Linked DNA regions of Sinorhizobium sp. BG8. The protein of the gene in region 1 interacts with the protein of each later gene in a pairwise test. Links are inferred from orthologs where the notes say so. Each region holds a gene or a part of one and is shown on either strand. Other genes may lie near its edges.

The links.
Region 2: the proteins of F3Y30_RS01810 (region 1) and F3Y30_RS10300 interact in binary tests that used the Escherichia coli proteins (3 or more experiments, as listed by UniProt). The link is inferred for Sinorhizobium sp. BG8 from one-to-one orthologs.

What each region holds. Positions count from the first base shown.
Region 1 is NZ_CP044011.1:378,582-390,726, forward strand. Bases 7,172-10,758 are described here. They hold F3Y30_RS01810 (2-oxoglutarate dehydrogenase E1 component), read right to left. Parts: upstream 10,369-10,758; coding sequence 7,372-10,368; downstream 7,172-7,371. Other genes in these bases: F3Y30_RS01805 (YciI family protein), read right to left, coding at 7,172-7,358; sucD (succinate--CoA ligase subunit alpha), read right to left, coding at 10,519-10,758. In the rest of the region: F3Y30_RS01760 (tyrosine recombinase XerC), read left to right, coding at 1-103; F3Y30_RS01765 (TraB/GumN family protein), read left to right, coding at 195-1,277; F3Y30_RS01770 (DUF2867 domain-containing protein), read right to left, coding at 1,298-1,756; lpdA (dihydrolipoyl dehydrogenase), read right to left, coding at 1,957-3,363; F3Y30_RS01780 (SDR family oxidoreductase), read right to left, coding at 3,387-4,142; F3Y30_RS01785 (hypothetical protein), read right to left, coding at 4,139-4,651; F3Y30_RS01790 (LysE family translocator), read right to left, coding at 4,655-5,299; F3Y30_RS01795 (MAPEG family protein), read right to left, coding at 5,346-5,759; odhB (2-oxoglutarate dehydrogenase complex dihydrolipoyllysine-residue succinyltransferase), read right to left, coding at 5,770-7,005; more of F3Y30_RS01805, read right to left, coding at 7,047-7,171; more of sucD, read right to left, coding at 10,759-11,421; sucC (ADP-forming succinate--CoA ligase subunit beta), read right to left, coding at 11,439-12,145. UniProt on the Escherichia coli protein: E1 component of the 2-oxoglutarate dehydrogenase (OGDH) complex which catalyzes the decarboxylation of 2-oxoglutarate, the first step in the conversion of 2-oxoglutarate to succinyl-CoA and CO(2).
Region 2 is NZ_CP044011.1:2,197,257-2,208,701, forward strand. The notes cover bases 3,541-6,427. They hold F3Y30_RS10300 (ABC-F family ATP-binding cassette domain-containing protein), read right to left. Parts: upstream 5,986-6,427; coding sequence 4,096-5,985; downstream 3,541-4,095. Other genes in these bases: F3Y30_RS10295 (endonuclease/exonuclease/phosphatase family protein), read right to left, coding at 3,541-4,008; F3Y30_RS10305 (GGDEF domain-containing protein), read right to left, coding at 6,041-6,427. In the rest of the region: F3Y30_RS10280 (TRAP transporter large permease subunit), read left to right, coding at 1-641; F3Y30_RS10285 (TRAP transporter substrate-binding protein), read right to left, coding at 796-1,902; F3Y30_RS10290 (GNAT family N-acetyltransferase), read left to right, coding at 2,187-3,029; more of F3Y30_RS10295, read right to left, coding at 3,052-3,540; more of F3Y30_RS10305, read right to left, coding at 6,428-7,123; F3Y30_RS10310 (hypothetical protein), read left to right, coding at 7,431-7,730; F3Y30_RS10315 (methyl-accepting chemotaxis protein), read left to right, coding at 7,727-9,346; F3Y30_RS10320 (hypothetical protein), read right to left, coding at 9,391-9,672; F3Y30_RS10325 (DinB family protein), read right to left, coding at 10,011-10,541; ndk (nucleoside-diphosphate kinase), read left to right, coding at 10,821-11,243. UniProt on the Escherichia coli protein: Genetic data indicate it may be involved in ribosome assembly or function.

The DNA.
Region 1 (12,145 bases):
GGAACTGCTCGGGCATGCAAGCCTCTCGACAACGCAGGTCTATACCGGTGTTGATTCCGCACGGCTGCTGGAGATCTACGACCGCGCCCATCCGCGTGCGTGACACCGGAAAAAGACGCTTTTGAACCCCATTGTTAAGGGAATGTGAGTGGCGACCTGGTAGGGTCGCGCGAGTATCATTCGGAGCATCGTGCATGGTCAGCTATGTTCATCGGGGTCGGGCGGCCGTGGCAAACGGCCTGGCGGAAGCCACACTGTGGCTGATGGCGGGGCTTCACGTTCTGGCCGCTCTATCGTTCGTCGCGGTCCTTTTCGCCGCGGCCCAAGCTGACGCCGCTGAAGAACCCGCAAGCTGCGGTGGCGCGAACATCCTCGCCGAAATTCAGGAAAGCGATCCGGCGATGTATCAGCGCCTCGTCGAGGAGGCCGGCGCCGCGCCAAACGGCAAGGGCATTTTCTGGAAGGTCGAGAAGGAGGGCACGGCCCCGTCGTACCTGCTTGGAACAATGCACGTCACGGACCCACGCGTCCTGGCGATGCCCGAGGCCGCACGCAGCGCCTATGCAGCCGCGTCGACGGTCGTCATCGAATCCGATGAGATCGCCGACGAGAAGAAGGCCGCGACCGCGCTGCTCGCGCATCCGGAACTCACGATGTTCATGGATGGGCGGACCATCACCGATCTCCTCGACAAGCACGACGTGGAAGTGCTTTCCGCGGGCCTGAAGAAGCGCGGGCTCTCGCTCGCTGCCGTTTCCCGGATGAAACCATGGATGCTCGCGAGCTTCGTAGCACTTCCGGCCTGCGAGCTCGCACGCAAAGCAGCCGGCGCATCCTTCCTCGACCAGAAGCTCGCGAAGGACGCGATAGCCGACGGCAAGACGCTGAAGGGTCTCGAAACGCTGCTGGAGCAAATCTCATCGCTGGACTCGCTGCCCCTGGAGCCGCAGCTCGAGGGCCTGGTTCAGACGGTAGCGCTCGGAGACCAGTTGAACGACGTGATCGAGACCATGAGCCAACTCTATCTCGCCGGCGATATCGGGATGATCATGCCGATGATGCGTGCGGCGGTGGCCGAGGATGAGGATGGCACCGGCTATGCAGACTTCGAGCAGCGCATCATCATCGATCGCAACCATCGGATGGCCGAACGGGGCGCGCCGATTCTCGACGGCGGAAATGTCTTCATGGCCGTCGGCGCATTGCACCTGCCTGGCGAAGAGGGCCTGATCGAGCTGTTTCGCAAACAGGGTTTCGTGATCACCAGGGTCCAATAGCGACTTCGGAAGAGCAGCTGTCAGGCAGACCGCACATTCGTGCAAAACGGGCGCAGGGTGGCGGGAACGATGCGCTTGTGCAGCGGGCCGACGAACAACAGGTAGACCCGGCCGAGCAGGTTCTTGCGGTGGACCAGTGTCGTGACACCGATGATCTGGCCGACAGCACCCTGCCTCGTGTCGACTACGATTCGGAAATCCAGATGACGGTCATCGAACCCGAGCACCGCCCTGTGCGGCGTTGCCTCGATCACTGGAAAACCGCCTGCACTCGCCCCTGCCTTCATCTCCACGGACCTCAGGCCGACAAGTGCCACCATGCGGTTTCTGAGAAACATCAGTCCACGAATCCACGAGGGCGGATTTTCCAACAGCCGGTACGCCGCATCGATCGGCGCCAGGCCGCCCTCGCGAAAATCGCCTTCGAAACGGTCACGCCAGTCGGCTGAGGGAAGTGGGGAGAGGAGATCGGCTTGCACGTGGGACGTCCTGTTTATGCCGAGCGGAGAATTTCTGCTGGTCGTGCAAAAGGAAATGGGACGAATCGCCGCCCCTGAGCCGAGACGCCAAGGAGACCTTCCCCCGCTCATCGCATCGACCGGTAGCTTCACGAAATGCAGAGAGCCCCGGTCCGTGCATGCCGGACCGGGGCTCTCTGCGGGGTATCAGTGGAAGACGATCACATATGGATCGGCTTGAAGAAGGCTGCGAGCGCCGCTTCCTTGACAGCCTCCGACATGGTCGGATGTGCATGGCAGGTGCGGCCCAGGTCTTCCGCGGAACCGCTGAATTCCATCAGCACGGCGATCTCGTGGATCATCTCGCCCGCGCCGAACCCGACGATGTGGCCGCCCAGCACCCGATCGGTATCCTTGTCCGAAAGGATCTTCACAAAACCGTCCGTCACCTGCATTGCGCGGGCACGGCCATTCGCGGTGAAAGGAAACTTGCCGACCTTGTAGGCGACACCGGCCGCCTTCAGTTCTTCTTCCGTCTTGCCGACGGAGGCGACTTCCGGCTGCGTGTAGACCACGCCCGGGATGACGTCATAGTTCACGTGTCCGGCCTGGCCCGCAAGGATTTCGGCAACAGCGACGCCCTCGTCTTCGGCCTTGTGTGCCAGCATAGGTCCGCGAACGACGTCGCCGATCGCATAGATCCCCTGCACGCTCGTCTGGAAGTGGTTGTCGATCTCGATGCCGCCGTTCCGGGTCATGACGACGCCAGCATCGGCAAGCCCGAGCTTGTCGGTGAACGGCTTGCGGCCGGTCGCGATCAGCACCACGTCGGCATCGATCGTCGCAGCCTCGCCGCCCTTGACCGGTTCGTATGTCACCTTGGCGCCGGCGCCAGACTTCTCGACCGCCGTCACCTTGGCGCCGAGCTTGAAATCCATGCCCTGCTTCGCGAGCATCCGCTGGAACTGCTTGGAGACCTCGCCGTCCATGCCGCCGAGGATGGTGTCGAGGTACTCGACGACGGTGACCTTGGCGCCGAGCCGCGACCAGACGGAACCGAGTTCGAGGCCGATGACGCCGCCACCGACCACGACGAGGTGGTTCGGCACCTTGTCGAGCGCAATGCCGCCCGTGGAGGATATGATCACCTTCTCGTCGATCTCGACAGGAACCCCGGGAATGCCTGCAACGTCGGAACCGGTGGCGATGACGATGTATTTCGATTCGAGGATCTGCTCCTCGCCCTTGTCATTGGTGACCGACACCTTGCCCTGGCCGAGGACCTTGCCGGTCCCCTGGATTCCGTCGATCTTGTTCTTCTTGAAGAGGAACGCGACACCGTCGACGTTCGCCTTCACCGTCGCGTCCTTGTGCGCCATCATCTTCTCGAGGTTCAGCTTGGGCTGCAGCCCCTCGATGCCGAGGGCATCCATGCCGTGAGCCGCGTGGGCATACATCTCGGACGCATGCAGCAACGCCTTGGACGGAATGCAGCCGATGTTGAGGCATGTGCCGCCATAGGTGGCGCGCTTTTCGACCACTGCCGTCTTGAGACCGAGTTGGGCCGCCTTGATTGCGCAGACGTAGCCACCCGGGCCGGAGCCGATTACGATGAGATCATATGCCATTGAAAATCCTTCCTGCGGAGCCGTTACCTGCCGCCGCTGACATTGAGAACGGCGCCCGTTACATAGGATGCCGCGTCGGAGATGAGATAGAGAATTGCCTTTGCCACTTCATCGGCCGTTCCCGGCCGCTGCATGGGGATGGAGGAAGCCATTTCGCGCGCACGATCGGGTGTGCCGCTCGCGATGTGGATGTCGGTATCGATGATCCCGGGACGAACGGCGTTGACGCGAATGCCCTCCGCCGCCACCTCGCGCGCGAGACCCACCGTGAAGCTTTCGATCGCGCCCTTGGTTGCGGCGTAATCGACATACTGTCCCGCCCCGCCGATCACGGCCGCCATGGAAGAGACGTTGACGATCGAGCCGCCCTTGCCGCCATGTCTGGTCGACATGCGGCGCACGGCCTCCTGGGCGCATCGGATCGAACCGATCGCGTTGACGGCGAACATCCGCTCGAGCCGTTCAACGGATATCTCATCAAGCCGCTGCAAAAGACCGGTTATCCCGGCGTTGTTGACCATGCCGTCAAGCCTTCCGAACGTCGCGTCCAAGGCTGAGAAAATCGCCGCAAGTCCGAGCTCGGTGCCGACATCACCCTCGATGGCGACTGCCGAGCCACCGTTTGCCCGTATCTCGGACACAACGGCTTCTGCCGCATCCGCGTTCGACGCATAGTTCACGGCGACCTGCCAGCCTTCGGAAGCGGCAAGCCGGCACACGCTGGCGCCGATGCCGCGGCTTCCGCCAGTGACGAGGAGAACGGGGTTGCCGGCGCTCATTGTCCGCATCCTTTCATCACGAGTACATCCCAGGGAGCGACGGTCGGCTTTTTCTCGTCCCAGATGGACGAATACCTGATCGCCGGCCCGAGGCCAGGAAACAGGAGCTGCTGGGCCGCTTGTTGATCTGCGGGCGGCAGGACGCCAACCACACCGGATTGCTCTACCGAATAGACGACGCCTTCCCAAACGGTGCAGGCGGCGATCTCGTCACCGGTTGCGTCACCTTCGGGGCAATTGTTCATGATCATCCCGCCCGGTCGAGGAACGTCGTCGCCACTTGTCATGACGATGCCGTCAAGAACGAGGCCGGAGCCCAGCACATGGACCTTGAAATGATGGCTGGTTGCGGCTGCTTGCGAACCGACGGGCTCGAAGCGGAACTCGTAGCCCTCGTCCCGGTCCTCGTAGATCGCCTTCTCCTGGCGGCACTCCACGGCATGTGCCTGGATAGGCGCGATTACCCCGGCAAGAAGGGCTACTGTCAGCAGTCGGAAATTCGAGGCCATCGCTCAGGCGGCCTTCTCGGTCGCGAGCTTGATGCCGAGCGCAATGAACACCACGCCGCTCGTGCGGTCTATCCACTTACTCGCCCGGCCAAAGGCAGCACGCATCCTCGGCGTCGTCATGAAGAGCGAGACGCCGACGAACCAGAGTATGAGGCACGTTGCCATCACCAGCCCGTAGCCGAATTTGACGGCCATTGGCGTATGGGCGCTGACCACGGTCGAGAAGATCGACAGGAAGAAGAAAACCGGCTTGGGGTTGAGCGCGTTGGCCATGAAGCCTAGGCCGAATGCGCGCAGCGCGGACTGGTGCCGGGCAACCGGAGCGCTATCGGCGCCACCCTCAACCGTAAGATCCGCCTTACCCGCTCTCAGCGCCTTGATCCCGATGTAGACGAGATAGGCGACGCCGCACCATTTGACGATGTTGAACAGATAGATCGACTGCGAGATCAGGAGGCCGAGGCCCAGGATCGTGTAGGTGACGTGAAACATCAGCGAACTGCCGATGCCGAAGGAGGTAATGATTGCCGACCGGCGCCCGTGGACGATCGACTGGCGCATCACCATGGCAAGGTCGGCGCCGGGAGACACGATCGCGAACGAGAAGATCGCCATCAGGGACATGAGCTCGAAGACATAGGGATGCATGACAACCTCTCCGGATGGGAGCCGCCGGCGGCGTCCCCTTGCGCCTTCAGAAAACCAGTGCCGCAACCATCATGAGGAGCCCGGCGGCAGCGAGCGTCCAGACCAGCGAACGGACGTATGGTACTCCCGCGAGATAGAGCGGCAAGTAGACGATGCGGCCGACGAACCACACCAACGCGCCCGCAAGTCCCCACCCCGAACGGTCGCCGACGATGACCAGCGTAAGCGCCAGTCCGACGAAAGCGGGATAGGTCTCACGGAAGTTGGCGGCGGCCCGCTCGGCCCTGCCGGCGAGAATGCCGACCGGGCGCCTGTCTCCGTCACGCGGTCCCGCATTCCACGCGGACCCGAGTTCCCGCGTGGAAAGCATCGCCTGCAGCACGATGTGAACGAAGAGCAGCACCGCGCTCCACGCCACGAGCGCGGCCAGAGGCGAAAGGGTCGGCACCGCCTGCTCCATGTTTCGTCCCTTAGAGGTCCAGAACCAGACGCTCCGGATCTTCCAGGCTTTCCTTGACCCGTACGAGGAACGTCACCGCTTCCTTGCCGTCGACCATGCGGTGGTCGTAGGACAGCGCCAGATACATCATCGGACGGATAACGATCTGCCCGCCGACGACGACCGGACGTTCCTGGATCTTGTGCATGCCAAGAATGCCGGATTGCGGGGCGTTGAGGATCGGCGAAGACATCAGCGAGCCGTAGACGCCGCCGTTCGAAATCGTGAAGGTGCCGCCCTGCATGTCGTTCATGGAGAGCTGGCCATCGCGGGCGAGCTTGCCGAGGCGACCGATGTCCTTCTCGATCTCGGCAATCGACATCTGGTCCGCATCGCGTACGACTGGGACGACGAGGCCCTTGTCGGTCCCGACGGCCACACCGATATGGCAGTAGTTCTTGTAGATGATGTCGGTGCCGTCGATCTCTGCGTTGACGGCCGGAATTTCCTTCAAGGCGTGCGTGACGGCCTTGGTGAAGAAGCCCATGAAGCCGAGCTTCACGCCGTGCTTCTTCTCGAAGATGTCCTTGTACTTGTTGCGCAGGTCCATGACCGCCTTCATGTCCACCTCGTTGTAGGTGGTCAGCATGGCGGCCGTGTTCTGCGCATCCTTCAGGCGCCGTGCGATGGTCTGGCGCAGGCGGGTCATCTTCACGCGTTCCTCGCGCGGCGCATCGGCCTCAGCGGAGGGAGCACGCGCGACAACCGGCTGGGCGACGGCGGGAGCAGGGATGCCCTTGGCGACGGCAGCCAGGACATCACCCTTCAGCACCTGTCCACGCTTGCCGGAACCCTCGACCTGATCGGCGGAGAGATTGCTCTCGGCGAGAAGCTTTGCGGCGGACGGGGCAGGCGGCGTAGCCGAAGCCGGGGCTGCGGCGGCAGCGACGGGCTGGGCAGCGGCCGGCGCCGCGTTGACGGCCTTTGCAGGCTCGGCGGCAGCAGCTGGTGCGGCGGCACCGGCGGCAGCACCCTCTGCGATCTGTCCAAGAAGCGCGCCGAGGCCAACGGTTTCGCCGTTGGCTGCAACAATCTCGGTAAGAACGCCGGAAGCGGGAGCCGGTACTTCTACAGTTACCTTGTCGGTTTCGAGTTCGAGGATCGGTTCGTCGGCCTTCACGGCATCGCCGACCTTCTTGAACCAGGTGCCGACGGTGGCTTCGCTGACGGATTCACCGAGGGTCGGGACGCGGATTTCAGTAGCCATTGTTCAAGTCCTGAGGTGGTTATGGTTGAATATCTTGTCGGTTACCCGGCCAGGTCCGGCCGGAGAATAAGTGATGGCATTGGCGAAACATCGAAACGGAAGCCGAGACCCGCGCGAATGACAGGATCCTCGCCCGCAAGTGCCTCGGCCTCGGCGAAAGTCGCGACTTCGACCACCGCCATGCCCCAGGCGCCCTCTCCTTCGAAGACAGGCCCGACGGCGATGGCCGTGCGTGCTGCTGCCTTTTCCCGCCAGTAGGCCGCGTGTCTGTCGAACGCGGCCTTCTCCAGTTCGTTTGCATCATGCGGAAAGCGTGGGCGCGGCGGCACGAGTTTCAGATGAAAATATGCCATCGCGCCAACCTCCTTAACCGCCGAGAGCATCCTCGAGGAATGCCGCGAGCTGCGAAAGATGCTTGGACATCAGGCCCGTCGCCGGAGATGCGGCTGCGGGACGTCCGGTGTAGCGGACGCGCTGATACTTGGCATCGATATGCGCCAGAACCCACTCGAGATAGGGGTCGATGAACGACCACGCACCCATGTTCTTCGGCTCTTCCTGGCACCAGACCATCTCGGCGTTGCGGAAGCGGCTGAGCTCGTTGATCAGCGCCTTCGCCGGGAACGGATAGAGCTGCTCCAGGCGCAGGAGGTAGATGTCGTCGATGCCACGCTTTTCGCGCTCTTCCAGGAGGTCGTAGTAGACCTTGCCCGAGCACATGACGACACGACGGATCTTCGCATCCTTCTGGAGCTTGATCGGACCGTCCTTGATGACCTCCGCATCGTCCCACAAGAGGCGGTGGAACGAAGACTCGCCCGCCAGTTCGGAGAGCGACGACACCGCCCGCTTGTGACGCAGCAGCGACTTCGGCGTCATCATGATGAGCGGCTTGCGGAAATCACGCTTCACCTGGCGGCGAAGGATGTGAAAGTAGTTCGCCGGTGTGGTGACGTTGGCGACCTGCATGTTGTCTTCCGCGCACATCTGAAGCCAGCGTTCGAGACGCGCCGAGGAGTGCTCCGGACCCTGGCCCTCATAACCGTGCGGCAGCAGGCAGACGAGGCCGGACATGCGAAGCCACTTGCGTTCGCCGGACGAGATGAACTGGTCGAAGACCACCTGCGCGCCGTTCGCAAAGTCACCGAACTGGGCTTCCCAGAGGGTGAGTGCATTCGGGCGAGCCAGCGAGTAGCCGTATTCGAAGCCGAGGACGGCCTCTTCGGAGAGCATCGAGTTGATGACCTCGTAACGGCCCTGTGCCGGAGAAAGATTGGCGAGCGGGATGTAGCGATCTTCGGTCTCCTGATCGTAGAGAACCGTGTGGCGCTGCGAGAAGGTGCCGCGTTCGCAATCCTGGCCGGAAAGACGGATCTTGGTGCCCTCGACGCAGAGCGTGCCGAAGGCGAGCGCCTCGGCCATGGCCCAGTCGATGCCTTCGCCGCTCGAGATCATGTTGGCGCGGTTATCCATGAAACGCTGGATGGTTTTGTGCGCCTTGAAGCCCTCGGGGATTTCGGAAAGCTTGCGTCCGATTTCCTTCAGCTGCTTCATCGACACAGATGTCTTTCCGCGCCGCTGCTCGTCCTGATTGTCGGCAGCACGCAGACCGGACCATGCACCGTCGAGCCAGTCAGCCTTGTTCGGCTTGTAGGACTGGCCGGCCTCGAACTCCTGCTCGAGAGAGGCGCGCCAATCGGCCCTCATCTTCTCGAATTCGCCTTCGGTCATGTGACCTTCGGCGATCAGGCGTTCGGCATAGAGCTGGACGACCGTCTTGTGAGCGCGGATTGCCCGGTACATCTTCGGCTGCGTGAACGCCGGCTCGTCGCCCTCGTTGTGGCCGAAGCGGCGGTAGCAGAACATGTCGATGACGACGGGCTTGTGGAACTTCATGCGGAATTCGGTCGCAACCTTGGCCGCATAGACCACGGCTTCCGGATCGTCGCCGTTCACATGGAAGATCGGGGCTTCGATCATCTTGGCCACGTCCGACGGATAGGGAGACGAACGGGAGAAGGCCGGATTGGTGGTGAAACCGATCTGGTTGTTGATGATGAAGTGGACGGTGCCGGCAACGCGGTGACCGCGCAGGCCCGAGAGACCGAGGATTTCGGCCACGACGCCCTGCCCTGCGAAAGCGGCATCGCCGTGCAGCAGCAGCGGCATGACCTTCACGCGTTCGCGCAAGGGAATGATGTCCCCCTCGAACACGGTCGCCATCTGGTCCTGCTTCGCCCGCGCCTTGCCCATCACGACAGGGTTGACGATCTCGAGGTGCGACGGATTGGCAGTCAGCGACAGGTGCACCTTGTTGCCGTCGAACTCGCGGTCCGATGAGGCGCCGAGGTGGTACTTCACGTCACCCGAACCTTCGACGTCGTCAGGCGCGTAGGAGCCGCCCTTGAATTCGTGGAAGATCGCCCGGTGCGGCTTTGCCATGACCTGGGACAGAACGTTGAGGCGTCCGCGGTGCGCCATGCCGAGAACGATCTCCTTGAGACCGAGCTGGCCGCCGCGCTTGATGATCTGTTCCAGTGCGGGAATGAGAGATTCGCCGCCGTCCAGGCCGAAGCGCTTGGTACCCTTGTACTTCACGTCGATGAACTGCTCGAAGCCCTCGGACTCGATCAGCTTCTGCAGGATCGCCTTCTTGCCTTCCGGCGTGAACTCTACACCCTTGTCCGGGCCTTCGATGCGTTCCTGGATCCAGCCTTTGATCTCGGGGTCGGAGATGTGCATGAACTCGACGCCGAGCGTGGAGCAGTAGGTACGCTCCAGGATCTCCATCATCTGCCGGATCGTGCCGTATTCGAGACCCAGCACGTTGTCGAGGAAGATCTTGCGGTCGTAGTCAGCCTCGGTGAAGCCGTAGGACGACGGAGAAAGCTCGTTATAGTCCTCGACCGGCGCAGCAAGCCCGAGCGGATCGAGCTTCGCATGGAGGTGGCCGCGCATGCGATAGGCGCGGATCATCATGATGGCGCGTACCGAGTCACGGGTCGCCTGGTTGACGTCGGCCTCGATCACCGGCTTGCCGGTTTCGGCAGCCACGGCCTCGGCCTTCGCCTTGACCTTCTTGTCGATGACCTTCTCGACGACGGCCCAGTCGCCGTCCAGCGCGGAGACCAGTTCGCCATTGGCGACGATCGGCCAGTTCTTCTTCTTCCAGGAAGCGCCCTTGGCAGCCTTCACCACGTCGGCGGGCTGATCAGCCAGCGCCTTGAAGAAGTCCCGCCACTCCTCGTTTACCGAGGAGGGGTCCTCTTCATACTTGGCATAGAGCTGCTCGATATAGGCTGCATTGGCTCCGTCGAGAAACGACGTGACCAGGAATTGCTCGTTGGCGTCTTGCCTTGCCATGGCTTATCGCGGGCGCCGCGCCCGCCTCCCGACTATGGTTCACCGGTTCGTCCGGTCATGATGTTCCGCGGGCGTGAACCGCCTCGGCGGAAGCGACAGTGATAGCGGGGCCGGCTCTTCGAAGCCGCCCCCGCCAGATTGGTGTACTTCTCAGCCCTTGAGGACTTCGACGAGCGTCTTGCCGAGGCGAGCCGGCGAAGGAGACACGCGGATGCCCGCGGCTTCCATCGCGGCGATCTTCGATTCCGCATCGCCCTTGCCGCCGGAGACGACAGCACCGGCATGACCCATGGTGCGGCCCTTCGGCGCCGTACGGCCAGCGATGAAGCCGGCCATCGGCTTCTTGCGGCCCTTCTTCGCCTCGTCGATGAGGAACTGCGCCGCATCCTCTTCCGCCGAGCCACCGATTTCGCCGATCATGATGATCGAAGTGGTGGCCTCGTCTGCGAGGAACATCTCGAGGACGTCGATGAACTCGGTGCCCTTGACCGGGTCGCCGCCGATGCCGACAGCGGTGGTCTGGCCGAGACCCTCGTTGGAGGTCTGGAAGACAGCCTCATAGGTAAGCGTGCCGGAGCGGGATACAATGCCGACGGAACCCTTGCGGAAGATGGAGCCCGGCATGATGCCGATCTTGCATTCTTCCGGCGTCAGGATACCCGGGCAGTTCGGGCCGAGCAGGCGCGACTTGGAGCGGTCGAGGCGGGCCTTGAGGCGCACCATGTCGGCAACCGGAATGCCTTCCGTGATGCAGGTGATGAACGGGATTTCCGCATCGATCGCCTCGATGATCGCGTCCGCGGCGCCAGCCGGCGGAACGTAGATCACGGATGCGTCCGCGCCGGTCTTTTCCTTGCCTTCGGCAACGGAAGCGAAGATCGGCAGGGTTTCGCCCTTGGAGCCGGTCCAGGTTTCGCCGCCCTTCTTCGGGTGGATACCGCCGACCATCTGCGTGCCGTAGTAGGCGAGCGCCTGTTCGGTGTGGAAGGAGCCGGTCTTGCCGGTCAGGCCCTGAACGAGGACCTTGGTGTTCTTGTTGACGAGAATCGACATGAGGTCTGGTCCTTGAGTTAGCCGTTGATCGCGGCGACGATCTTCTTGGCAGCGTCGTCCAGATCATCCGCGGCGGTGATCGCCAGACCGGATTCGTTCAGGATCTTCTTGCCAAGCTCGACATTCGTGCCTTCGAGACGAACGACCAGCGGAACCTTGAGGCCAACTTCCTGCACGGCTGCGACCACGCCTTCAGCGATAACGTCGCACTTCATGATGCCGCCGAAGATGTTGACGAGGATGCCCTCGACCTTCGGGTCGGCGGTGATGATCTTGAAGGCCGCAGCCACCTTCTCCTTGCCGGCGCCGCCGCCGACGTCGCAGAAGTTCGCCGGCTCCTTGCCGTAGAGCTTGATGATGTCCATCGTCGCCATTGCGAGACCGGCGCCGTTGACCATGCAGCCGATATTGCCGTCAAGCGCGACATAGGCGAGGTCCCACTTGGAGGCCTCGATTTCCTTGGCGTCCTCTTCGGTTTCGTCGCGCAGCGCCTTGATGTCGTCGTGGCGGAACAGGGCGTTGCCGTCGAACGAGACCTTGGCGTCGAGAACGCGCACGCGGCCGTTCTTCATGACGATCAGCGGGTTGATCTCAAGCAGGCTCATGTCCTTCTCGACAAAGGCCTTGTAGAGGATCGGGAAGAGCTTTTCGGCGTCGGCCTTGGCTTCGCCTTCGAGCTTCAGGGCCGCGGTCAGCTTCGCCAGATCGGCGGCGGTGACGCCGG
Region 2 (11,445 bases), 1.8 Mb from region 1 along the record:
AGCATCTGCTCGTCTCCATGCCGGGCGGCGAGACGGGCTTCCTCATCGCGGTCAACATCCTCGTCTTCCTGCTGGCCTTCTTCCTCGATTTCTTCGAGCTTGCCTTCATCGTCGTGCCGCTGCTGGCGCCGGCTGCCGACAAGCTCGGGATCGACCTGATCTGGTTCGGGGTTCTGCTCGGCATCAACATGCAGACGAGCTTCATGCATCCGCCATTCGGCTTCGCGCTGTTCTATCTGCGCTCGGTCGCGGCCCGCGTGCCCTACATCGACAGGATCACCGGCAAGATGACGGCGCCCGTCACCACCGGCCAGATCTACTGGGGGGCCGTACCTTTCGTCGGTATCCAGATCGTGATGGTCGCGCTGACCATCCTCTTCCCGCAGATGGTCATGCACTACAAGGGCCCGGCCTCTGCCGTCGACCCGTCGACGATCAAGATCGAGGTGCCGGGCTTCGGCGGGCAGGGCGGGGGGCTCGGGCTTCCCGACAACGGCGGCGGGCTCGGCCTGCCGGGCGGCCTCCAGCTTCCTGGCGGAAGCCCGCTGGATCAGCCCCCGGCCGACCAGAATGGCGGTACCGGCGGAGGCCAGCAGCAGAAGCCGTCGAACGACCTCAGCAGTCCGCCGTCCTTCAACTGACGGGACAGCTACCGCAAATTAAGAACCGGGCCGGCTTGCCGGCCCGGTTTTGTTATATCCCCGCGCGCGCCACACGATCCGGGCTTCGGTCAACAAAAAACCCCGGAGCTCTGCGCTCCGGGGCTGTTCTCGAAGGTGATGACCGCCGGTAAGCCTAGAGCTTGCCGCCGCGCTGCTGGATCATCATGAAGGTGTCGTAGTTGTACTCGGCGATCTGCGCATTGAGGTAGTACTCCCCGCGGAAGGCCTTGATCGAGTCCCAGATCTTCTTGAAGGTCGCATTGGAGCCTTCCATTTCGGCATAGACCTCGTTGGCCGCGTCGAAGCAGGCCGAAAGGATTTCCGGGCTGAAGGGGCTCAGCTTGGCGCCGGCGGCGACGAGGCGCTTGATCGCCGACGGATTGAGGTAGTCGTACTTCTGCAGCATGTTCGCGTCGGTGGCCTGGCAGGCGGTGCGCAGCAGCGACTGGTAGTTCTTCGGAAGCGCCTCGAAGGCAGCCTTGTTGAAGATGGCGTGCACGGTCGGGCCGCCTTCCCACCAGCCGGGATAGTAGTAGTAGGGGGCAACCTTGTAGAAGCCGAGCTTCTCGTCGTCGTAGGGCCCCACCCATTCGGCCGCGTCGATCGTGCCCTTTTCGAGCGATGGATAGATGTCGCCGCCGGCGATCTGCTGCGGCACGACGCCGAGTTTCTCGACGACCTTGCCGGCGAAGCCCCCGATGCGCATCTTCAGGCCCTGCATGTCGGCGACCGTCTTGATCTCCTTGCGGAACCAACCGCCCATCTGCACGCCGGTGTTGCCGCCGGGGAAGCCGATGAGGCCCTGCGTCGCGAGGAACTCGTTGAACATGTCGATGCCGCCGCCGTGGTACTGCCAGGCGTTCATGCCGCGAGCGTTGAGCGCGAAGGGAACCGCCGCGCCGAGCGCCCAGACCGGGTCCTTGCCCCAGTAGTAGTAGGAAACGGTGTGGCAGGCTTCGACGGTACCCGCCGCGGCCGCGTCGGCGGCCTGCAGGCCCGGTACGATTTCGCCGGCCGCGAAGACCTGGATCTGGAAATTGCCGTCGGTCGCTTCGGACACGTATTTGGAAAGGACTTCGGCGCCACCATAGATCGTGTCGAGCGATTTCGGGAAAGACGACGCGAGGCGCCAGTTGACCTTCGGGGTGCTCTGCGCAATCGCGGGTGCGGCGAGCGCCGTGGCTGCCGCGGCACCGGCGCCGGCGACCCCGGCTTTCTTGAAGAATGTACGACGATCCATGAATTCTCCTCCCAGTGGTCAGCGGGCAAAGGACCCGCTTTTCGTGATCACACGTGACCTAAACACGTTGACCGAGGGCTTTCAAGCACGGCAGCGCATTGACCCGCAAAAGCCCGCATTCGACTTTGGTATGATGCGGCGGTTTTACTATCTGCCTGTTTTTTGAGCGTTTCTCGGTTTGGCACGTCTGCCCCGACCTGCACGCCGAAGCGGTTGACAGTCCCGGCTTTGGCACGATGATGGCGCATCGCCTTATCTCGGCGTGCGAAACGAGGACTGCCCAGATGACCCCCACGATCCGCAACGCGACGCGCGACGAACTCGACGTGATTCTCGATTGGGCCGCGCGGGAGGGATGGAACCCCGGCCTCGACGATGCCGGCCCTTTCTGGGCGGCGGACCCGCGGGGCTACCATGTCGCGACCGTCGATGGCGAGCTCGCCGCTGCCGTATCGGTTGTGAAGTACGATCCGGCCTATGCCTTCCTCGGCTTCTACATGGCACGGCCGGAGTATCGCGGCCGCGGCATCGGCTGGGCACTGTGGCAGGCGGCGATCGCATCCGCTGGAGCGCGCACAATCGGGCTCGACGGTGTGGTCGCCCAGCAGAACAACTACCGCAAGTCCGGCTTCGCCTATGCCCATGCCAATGTCCGCTATGGCGGCGATGTCAGCTTTGCCGCTCCGGATGATCCGCGCCTCGTGCACGTCGCCCCCGTCCACCTGCCGCTCCTGTCCGCCTATGACCGCGCGCTCTCACCCGCTCCCCGGGAGGATTTCCTCGCGGAGTGGCTGAGGACCGGCGAGTCCCGCCGCAGCATTGCGCTCCTGAGGGACGGCAGGGTTGGGGGCTTCGGCACCATCCGCGCCTGCCGGGAGGGCTTCAAGATCGGCCCGCTCTTTTCCGATACCTCCGTCGGCGCCGACCTGCTCTTCCGGGCACTGGTGGCAGATGTCGGCGGGGGCAGGGTGTTTCTCGATATTCCCGAGCCGAACACCGAGGCGAGGGCGCTCTGCGCACGGTATAACCTCACGCCGGTGTTCGAGACGGCACGAATGTACCGCGGCACCGATCCGCAGCTGCCTCTCGGCCGGATCTTCGGGATCACGACATTCGAACTCGGTTGAGGCAAACGCCTACCGCGCCCGGTCAGTCCTGGCGCTTGCGCTGGATGAGCTGGTCCAGCATCAGCCCGTCTATGTCGGTGTTGATCTGCAGCCAAAGCGGCAGATGGTCGGAGAGCTGGTAGGTGAACTGCGTCTTGGTGAGATCGGGAAAGAGCGGCTTGTGATCGCTCTTGTAGAAGTCGAGAACGCCGCCGGACCGCGCGAAGTTCTCACCGTACCGGGCGAAATGCAGGATCTGGTCGTAGCGCTTGTCGCGGGCGAGATTGGAACCGAATTCGTCCTTGGCGAGGGCGGAGGGAAGCACCAGTCCCTTTGACGTGATGGCCGCAAACAGCGGGCTCGTCCGGCTGGGGATGTTGAAATCGCCCATCACGATGATGTCCTTGTCCTCGCAGTTCGGTTCGCCGATCTTGGCCTCGAGCCAATCCGCGAGGGCCTGGATTTCGACCAGCCGTCCTTCCTCGCTGTCGCCCCAGCGCACGTGGGTGGTCAGCGAGCAGAAATCGAAATTGCCGGATTTGAACGAGGCGATGTAGGGCGGGCGCCACCAGTTGATGTCGCTGAGATACTCCCTGCCACGCTTGGTTCTCGGAGTGCTCGCTTCGGCGGCGAGGCCGTTGAAGGTGACGGCCCGCTGGTCGAAGACATAGCATATCCGCTCGCGGTTCCCGCCATCGTCGAGGATCGCGTCGGAGTAGATGATGTCCCAGTAGGGACCGAGGATCGGCAGGATCCTCTGGAGGTCGCCGAGATTGTCGCGCAGCTCCACGATCGACACCAGGTCGAACTGCCCGATGATTTCCGCGATGTAGTGGATGGCCGCCTCGCTGCGCCGCTTCTTGCCGAGCTCGCGGATGTTCCAGGTGGCGATGTTGATCGTCTCGTCGATCTTCGACGGAGGTATGTTGGCGGCCTCGATCCGCTGCTTGAGTGTCTTCAGGCCTTCTGCGATCTCGAGCGAAACATTGCCATGGAACATCGCGCTTTCCCCCGGCTCTCACGGAGGCAGCGTATCACATGCTGGTCGTCATGGGGCAGGGCCGCCTGACCATGACGAAGTGCCCCTTCAGCTTGCCATCGCCTCTTCGTATTCGGACGAGAGTTCCAGCCACTGTTCCTCGGCGTCTGCGAGCTTCGCGGCCGCATCCGAGCGCTCCTTCGCCTTTGACGCTGCCTTGGCGGGGGACTTTTCGTAGAGCGCCGGGTCGGCAAGCTCCACATCAAGCGCTTGAATCTGTTTCTCCAGCTTTGCCGTCAAGGATTCGAGATCGTTGATCTTTTTGCGCAGCGGTGCCAGCGATGCGCGCCGGTCCGCATTCGCCTTGCGCTGGTCGGCCTTCGAAAGGCCGTCATCGCCGGCCACCGGCCGCGCCTTGTCGTCCTTGCCCTTCGGTCCCCCCACGATGAGGGCCCGGTACTCTTCGAGGTCGCCATCGAAGTTTGCGACGGTTCCGTCCTTCACCAGCCATAGCCGGTCGACGGTCGCCTCTATCAGGTGACGATCGTGGGAGATCAGGATCACCGCGCCGGAATAGTCGTTCAGCGCCTGGATGAGGGCGTTGCGGCTGTCGATGTCGAGGTGGTTGGTCGGCTCGTCGAGGATCAGCAGGTTTGGTCCGTCGAAGGCGGCGAGCCCCATCAGCAGGCGCGCCTTTTCGCCGCCCGACAGGTCCTTGGCCGGTGTTTCCATCTTCTCGGTCGCAAGCCCCATCTGGGCGACGCGTGCGCGCACCTTCGCCTCGGGCGCGTCAGGCATCAGTCTACGCACGTGTTCGACCGCGCTCTGCGTCGGAACAAGGTCGTCGAGTTGGTGCTGGGCGAAAAAGCCGATCTTGAGGTTCGGTGCCGCCTTCACTTCTCCCGTTTCGGACTGAAGCTTGCCGGAGATGAACTTGGCGAAGGTGGACTTGCCGTTGCCGTTCGATCCCAGCAGCGCGATCCGGTCGTCATTGTCGATCCTGAGGTTCAGCCGCTTCAGGATCGGCTGGCCCGGATGGTAGCCGACAGCACCGCTGCTGACCGCGACGATGGGCGAGGCCGGCAGCTTCTCCGGCTCGGGAAACGTGAAGCCCTGCACATGGTCCTCGATCACGGCGGCGACCGTTCCCATGCGCTCGAGCGCCTTGATGCGGCTCTGCGCCTGCCGCGCCTTGGAGGCCTTCGCCTTGAAGCGGTCGATGAAGCTCTGCAGGTGCTTGCGGGCGGCGTCGTTCTTCGCCTTCGCCTTCATCTGCAGTTCGTCGGCCTCTGCCTTCTGGCGCTCGAACTGGTCGTAGGAACCGCGATAGAAGGTCAGCTTCTTCTGGTCGAGATGGATGATCGAGTTGACGGCGGTGTTCAGGAGGTCGCGGTCGTGGCTGATGATGATGACGGTGTGCGGGTAGCGGCGCACATAGTCCTCGAGCCAGAGCGTGCCTTCGAGGTCGAGGTAGTTGGTCGGTTCGTCGAGGAGGAGCAGGTCGGGCTCCGCAAAGAGCACCGCGGCAAGCGCCACGCGCATCCGCCATCCGCCGGAAAAGCTCTTGGCAGGACGCTTCTGCGCCTCGTGGTCGAAGCCGAGGCCGGCGAGAATGCTGGCCGCGCGAGCCTCGGCCGCATGGGCGCCGATGTCGGCGAGCCGTGTCTGGATCTCTGCGATGCGATGAGGATCGGTGGCCGTTTCGGCTTCCGCCATCAGCGCTGCGCGCTCCTTGTCGGCCGCAAGCACGATCTCGATCAGGGGCTCGTCGGTTCCGGGGGCTTCCTGCGCCACCTGGCCGATCCGGGCGTTGCGCGGTATCGAGACGTTGCCCGCTTCCCCTGCAAGGTCGCCGGTGATGACACGGAAGAGCGTGGACTTGCCGGCGCCGTTGCGCCCGACAAGGCCCGCCTTTGTTCCCGCCGGAAGCGAAACGGAGGCGTTGTCGAGCAGGAGGCGCCCGGCGATACGGGCGGAGAGGCCGGAGATCGTGATCATGGATCGCGTCTATAGGGCCGGCCACCCCGTCAAGGCAAGGGGTTGAGGCGCGGCCTCAGGCCACATCGCGTCGATAGTTGCGCGCTGCCCGAGCCGCAATGTCGGCGGAGTAGAAGCGGATTTCACGACCTTCGCCTTCGCCGGCAACCGCGAGAGCCTGTTCCGACTGGCTTACCAGCACGGAAGGGGATCGAGCCGCATCCGTGAAGGCAATCCCGCCCGTCAGGGACAGGAAGCCCGGTGGCAGGTCCCGTCCCGGAAAGCTGAAGCTCTCCGCCTCGACCTTGCCGCGGATGCGTGCGGCGATGCTCGCCGCGTTGTCGCGATTGACGTCGGCGAGGAGAAGCGCGAACTGGTCCGGCCCCGTCCGCGCCACGAAATCGTTCTTCTTCAGCGATTGCCTGAACAGCGCTGCGAGCTGGCGCAGCGTCTGGTCGGCAGCGCCCGCCACGTGCGTGTCCATGAAACCCTTGAGACGGTCGATGCGCACCAGCAGCAGCGCCGCGGTCTTTTCGTCCTCACTCTCGAAGTGGGACTTGAGCCGCGTCGCAAGTGCCGCCTGGTTGCCGAGGCCGGTGACCGTATCGTGGGTCAGCGCCTCGTGGCTCGCTGCCATGCCGGAGCGCACGCCCCGCATCTGGCCGAGAATGTCGTCGGTGCGCAGGCCCAGGATACGCTCTGCCGACAGGAGATCCTGGACGATGGCGAGCAGCCGGCTGGCGTCGCTGGCGAAGTCGGTCATGGCGAACACCGGGTCGGAAGTCAGCCGGTCGGCAATCTCCCGGATCTCCTGAAGGGCGATCGCCTTGTCCTGGTTGCACTTGTTTGTGACGGAGGACATCTCCCCGATGAGCCTAAGGGCCTCTCCCGCCGCCTGTCCGGCCGCAAGCGCATTGTGGCTAGCAAGTCCGTAGCGGATGGCCAGCGCGTCCAGCGAGGCCTGTTCCGGCGACTTGCCGAGTGCGGCGATTTCCTTTACCAGCGCGGCGTTGCCGCCGGCGCAGGCCTCGTAGAGCAATTCGTAGTTGCGTGGCTGCCCGCTGATCCCGAGGCTTGCCATGAGCTGCATGATCTTCTGCGCGGTAGCGGGTGCCCCGGCCGCTGCTTCTTTCGTCCCCATCATTGCGTTCGTCGTCATAACAGCAAACACCGAAAAGTTGTGGGAAGAACCGCTTTGCCGTCCCCCATCGTGCATTCTCGCGGAGATTGTACTGTGCGCCGGTTAATATTAGGTGATGCTGCATTGCAACCTGCATTCTGCAATTTTGCCGATAGCCGATTGATGCAATTGCTCAATTATTGCTCAATTAAGGGATCTCTAACCCTTTTCCTTCATTGATGGCTGACGGGATGACCCCGCTGTGCCGTTTCCCGCCCTGGTAGTGTGGAAAAGGACACAAGTCCGCACGCATGTGTCACGCGTCGCTACTTCATCCCGAGCCATCATGAACAGGACCGTTATCGCGGCGAATTTTGCACTGTTTCTCTCCCTGGTCGTCGCCGCGCAGGCGTGGCCGGCCGGAGATTTCGTGCTTGTGGTGGCGGCTCCCGGATCGAACCCGGCAACGGTCCATTCCCTCATCGCGCGGTCGGGGGGCTCCTATGTCGGCCCGTCGCGGTTCGGCTGGATGGCCGTCGCCTATTCCCAAAGCAGCGACTTTGCGCAGCGCCTTCTCGGCGAAGGCGCCTTTCTCGTCCTCAATCATGCATTTGCAACAGGTTGCCTTCAGAAGGATCGATCATGAACGCTCTCGCCAGGCTCCGCCTCTATGCTTCGTATGGGATATTCTCCCTTCTGTGGATCAACGTGGGCTTGATCCTCGTGCGCAATATCTTCCGCGCGGATGGCTTTTCGACCGCGGCCGTCGCTTCGGCCTTCCTGGTCGCAGCCTCGGCCTCGATGAGCTGGTTCGGTGATCGCACAGGAGCCACGACCCGGGTCGTGATGTCGATGGCGCATGCCGCGAGCGTCGCCCTGCTGGTCTATTCCTTCTCCGGCTCCCACCTGCAGATCGACATGCACATGTACTTTTTCGCGTCGCTCGCGATCTGTGCCGCCTGGATCGATTGGCGCGCCATCGTCGGCTATGCGGCACTGGTGGCGGCCCATCACATCGTGCTCTACTTCTGGATGCCCCTGGCGATCTTCCCCGATCAGTCGGATCTCTCGCGCGTTGCGCTCCATGCCGTCGTCCTGATCGTCCAGAGCGGCGTGCTGATCGCACTGACCCACTCGGTTGTGGCCGCCTTCGGTGCGGCGGAGCGTTCGCTGGAGCAGGCAAACTTCGCGCATCGCACCGCGACCGAGATGAGCGAGAAGGCGCGCGCCGCCGACCAGGCGATCGCCGCCGATCGGCTGCGCCAGCAGGAGGAACGCCAGCGCCAGGCGGAGATTGCCGCCTCCGTCGTCCGCGACGTCGAGTATGCGCTTTCGGAACTGGCCGGCGGCAACCTGTCCCATCGCATCGCCATCGCATTTCCCGCCGATTTCGAGAACCTCCGTGTGTCCTTCAACACCTCCATGGATCAGCTCGAGATGGTGATGGGCGCGGTCGGTGACGCCGCGGGCAGCGTCCGCGCGGGATCGAGCCGCATTCGCAACGCCAACGACGATCTGCAGCTTCGCACGGAACGGCAGGCGGCGTCGGTCGAGGAAACCGCTTCGGCGCTTTCGCTCGTCAACGGGACGGTTCAGCAGACGACCGGTCTTGCGGAAGATGCCGGCCGGCTGGTGGAGAACGCTCGCCGCAGCGCGGAACGGTCCGGAACGGTGGTCGGCGATGCCGTGGCCGCGATGGAATTGATCGAGACTTCGTCCGGCGAGATCAGCAAGATCATCGGTGTGATCGACGACATCGCGTTCCAGACCAACCTACTGGCGCTCAATGCCGGTGTCGAGGCCGCGCGGGCCGGAGAGGCCGGCAAGGGCTTCGCGGTCGTGGCCCAGGAAGTCCGTGAGCTTGCGCAGCGTACCGCTACCGCCGCACGCGAGATCAAGGCGCTCATCAACGCCTCGAACGATCATGTGAAGAGGGGTGTCGGCCTTGTCGACCAGACCGGGCAGGCGCTCAGCGCCATCGCCCACGAGGTTCAGGAAATCGCCGCGCACGTCACCGGCATTGTGCAGGGTGCCCGCGAACAGGCGACCGGGTTGAGCGAGATCAGCGCCTCCGTCTCGGAAATCGACCGTAACACCCAGCGCAACGCGGGCATGGTCGGAGAGTCCTCGGCTGCCATTCACGGGCTTGCCGGCGAAGCGCAGAGACTGGAGGATTTGCTCGCAAGGTTCCGTCTTGCCGCCAGCGGATCGGCCGTTGCCTCGGGGCGGACTGAAGGCCGCGCGACGGCACGCGCAGCCTGAGTGAGGAAGTCGCCCGCTCCGTCAGGACGGTGCGGGCGAAAACGTCAGGCGGTTCTGCGCGTCATCTGAAGGGCGCGCACGAACTGCAGGAACATCCCGACATTGGCGGGCTTGGCGCGCCGCGGCTGCGAAAGCTGGATGTCGCGCATCGCGGCTGCATAGCCCTCGGCGCGAGCCTCGTTCATGGCAACCTCGAACGTTTTCGCGATCACCGGATAGCAGTCGTCGGGCAGGTAGGCGTTCGGGGCGTCCGTCCCGTAGACCAGCGCCATCTTGGATAATGCGCTGCCCAGCAGCGCGCTCCATTCCTCTGTCGTTCTCGCCATTGTCCTTTTCCTCTTTTGGACCGGGCTCGTGTTTGCAATCCTCTATGCCTACACTCCGGTGGAAAGGACTATTTCATCCTTTGCCGCCATGCCCTGTAACTTGGGTAACAACCGGAAGACCTTCCGCCGGTCCAAGTTCTCTGTGTCCTTGGCGCTGTTTGTTTGCTTGATTTTCTTGCGCTCGGGACATCGACAATGCGGGATATGAGTGCATGTGCATCGGGTGGCTTTTGCCACGGGGGTAATGCCCCCCTTGCCCTCTGGTAGATCATGCTTCAGGCGCCCGCGCTAGTGTCACCCGTCACACTTCGCATGGTCTCGGAGGCGCTTATCTGAGCCTATCTCGGATTTTCCTGCACGGTCATCCATTCCTGGCCCTCGCTTCTCAGGAAATAGATGAGATCGAGCGAGATCGAAGGCTTTCCGAGCGCCGTCAGACCCGAATGCGCCTGGCCGCGATGATGGGTCTGGTGGTTGAAGACGTGAACCAGCGTTGGCTCGACGGCATGGGTGAACGCAATAGGGCTGGAGACCGGCGAATAGGTCATGTCGCGCTTCAGATCCTCCTCGCTGAGCGAGGTCAGCCAGTCGATGATGCGCGCGTCCTCCGCGACCCGGGCCGCATGCAGTCCGGCGAAATCGTCGAACAGGACGGTGTCGAGCGAGGGAGGAGCCTCTCCCTGTCCGGTCAGGCGCTTCAGCCAGATCCTGTCTGCGACGAGAATGTGGTTCAGCGTTCCCTGCAACGATTTGAAGAAGGCCCCGGTGTCACGCCGGAACTCCTCGTCTGTAACCTTGGAGACAGCCTCGTAGAGATTGCGGTTTGCCCATGCGTTATAGGCGGCGAACATCTGGAAGTGTCTGATCATGGTGTTGTTTTTCCTTGCCTGAATCATCGGGCCGCATTCTAGGGCATGAAATGATTTCGGGGTGTTATGGGACTCATGAAATTTGCTGATCCGATGAGAGGCCTGCAGTCTTCGCGTGCGGCGCGCGCCGGTCGGCCGATGCGCGTCGCCGCATGCGCCGTGTGACGGCTGCATGAAACCTTGGCCCATCCGGCGGCATTTGCCCGCGCCCCCTTGTTTTGCGCGGAATTGGCGGTTATTGAACCGCCACTTTTCACCGGAAACCAAGGGAATTGACTGATGGCGATTGAACGCACCTTTTCGATGATCAAGCCGGATGCGACGAAGCGCAACCTCACGGGCGCGATCACCAAGATGCTCGAAGACGCAGGCCTGCGCGTCGTTGCATCCAAGCGCGTGTGGATGAGCCGCCGCGAAGCCGAGGGCTTCTATGCCGTTCACAAGGAACGTCCGTTCTTCGGCGAACTGGTCGAGTTCATGTCCTCCGGCCCGACGATCGTCCAGGTCCTCGAAGGCGAGAACGCCATCGCGAAGAACCGCGAAGTCATGGGCGCCACCAACCCGGCCAACGCTGACGAAGGCACGATCCGCAAGGTTCACGCGCTCTCGATCGGCGAGAACTCGGTTCACGGCTCCGACGCTCCGGAAACCGCTGCCGAAGAGATCGCATACTGGTTCTCCGGCACCGAGATCGTCGGCTGATTGGATCAGTCGGACGGACCCGAGCACATGACCGGGTCCTGACGGCACAGGCGGACGGCGGGCAGAGTGCCCGCAACAGCCTCTGACAGGAATGATGAGCCGCCCGCAGCGACCGCCGCGGGCGGCTCTTCTCGTCGAGGGAGGCGTTCTGGTGAAAGCCGCAAGCGGCGCCAGGCGACCCAGGCACCATGGCTCCGGCCCG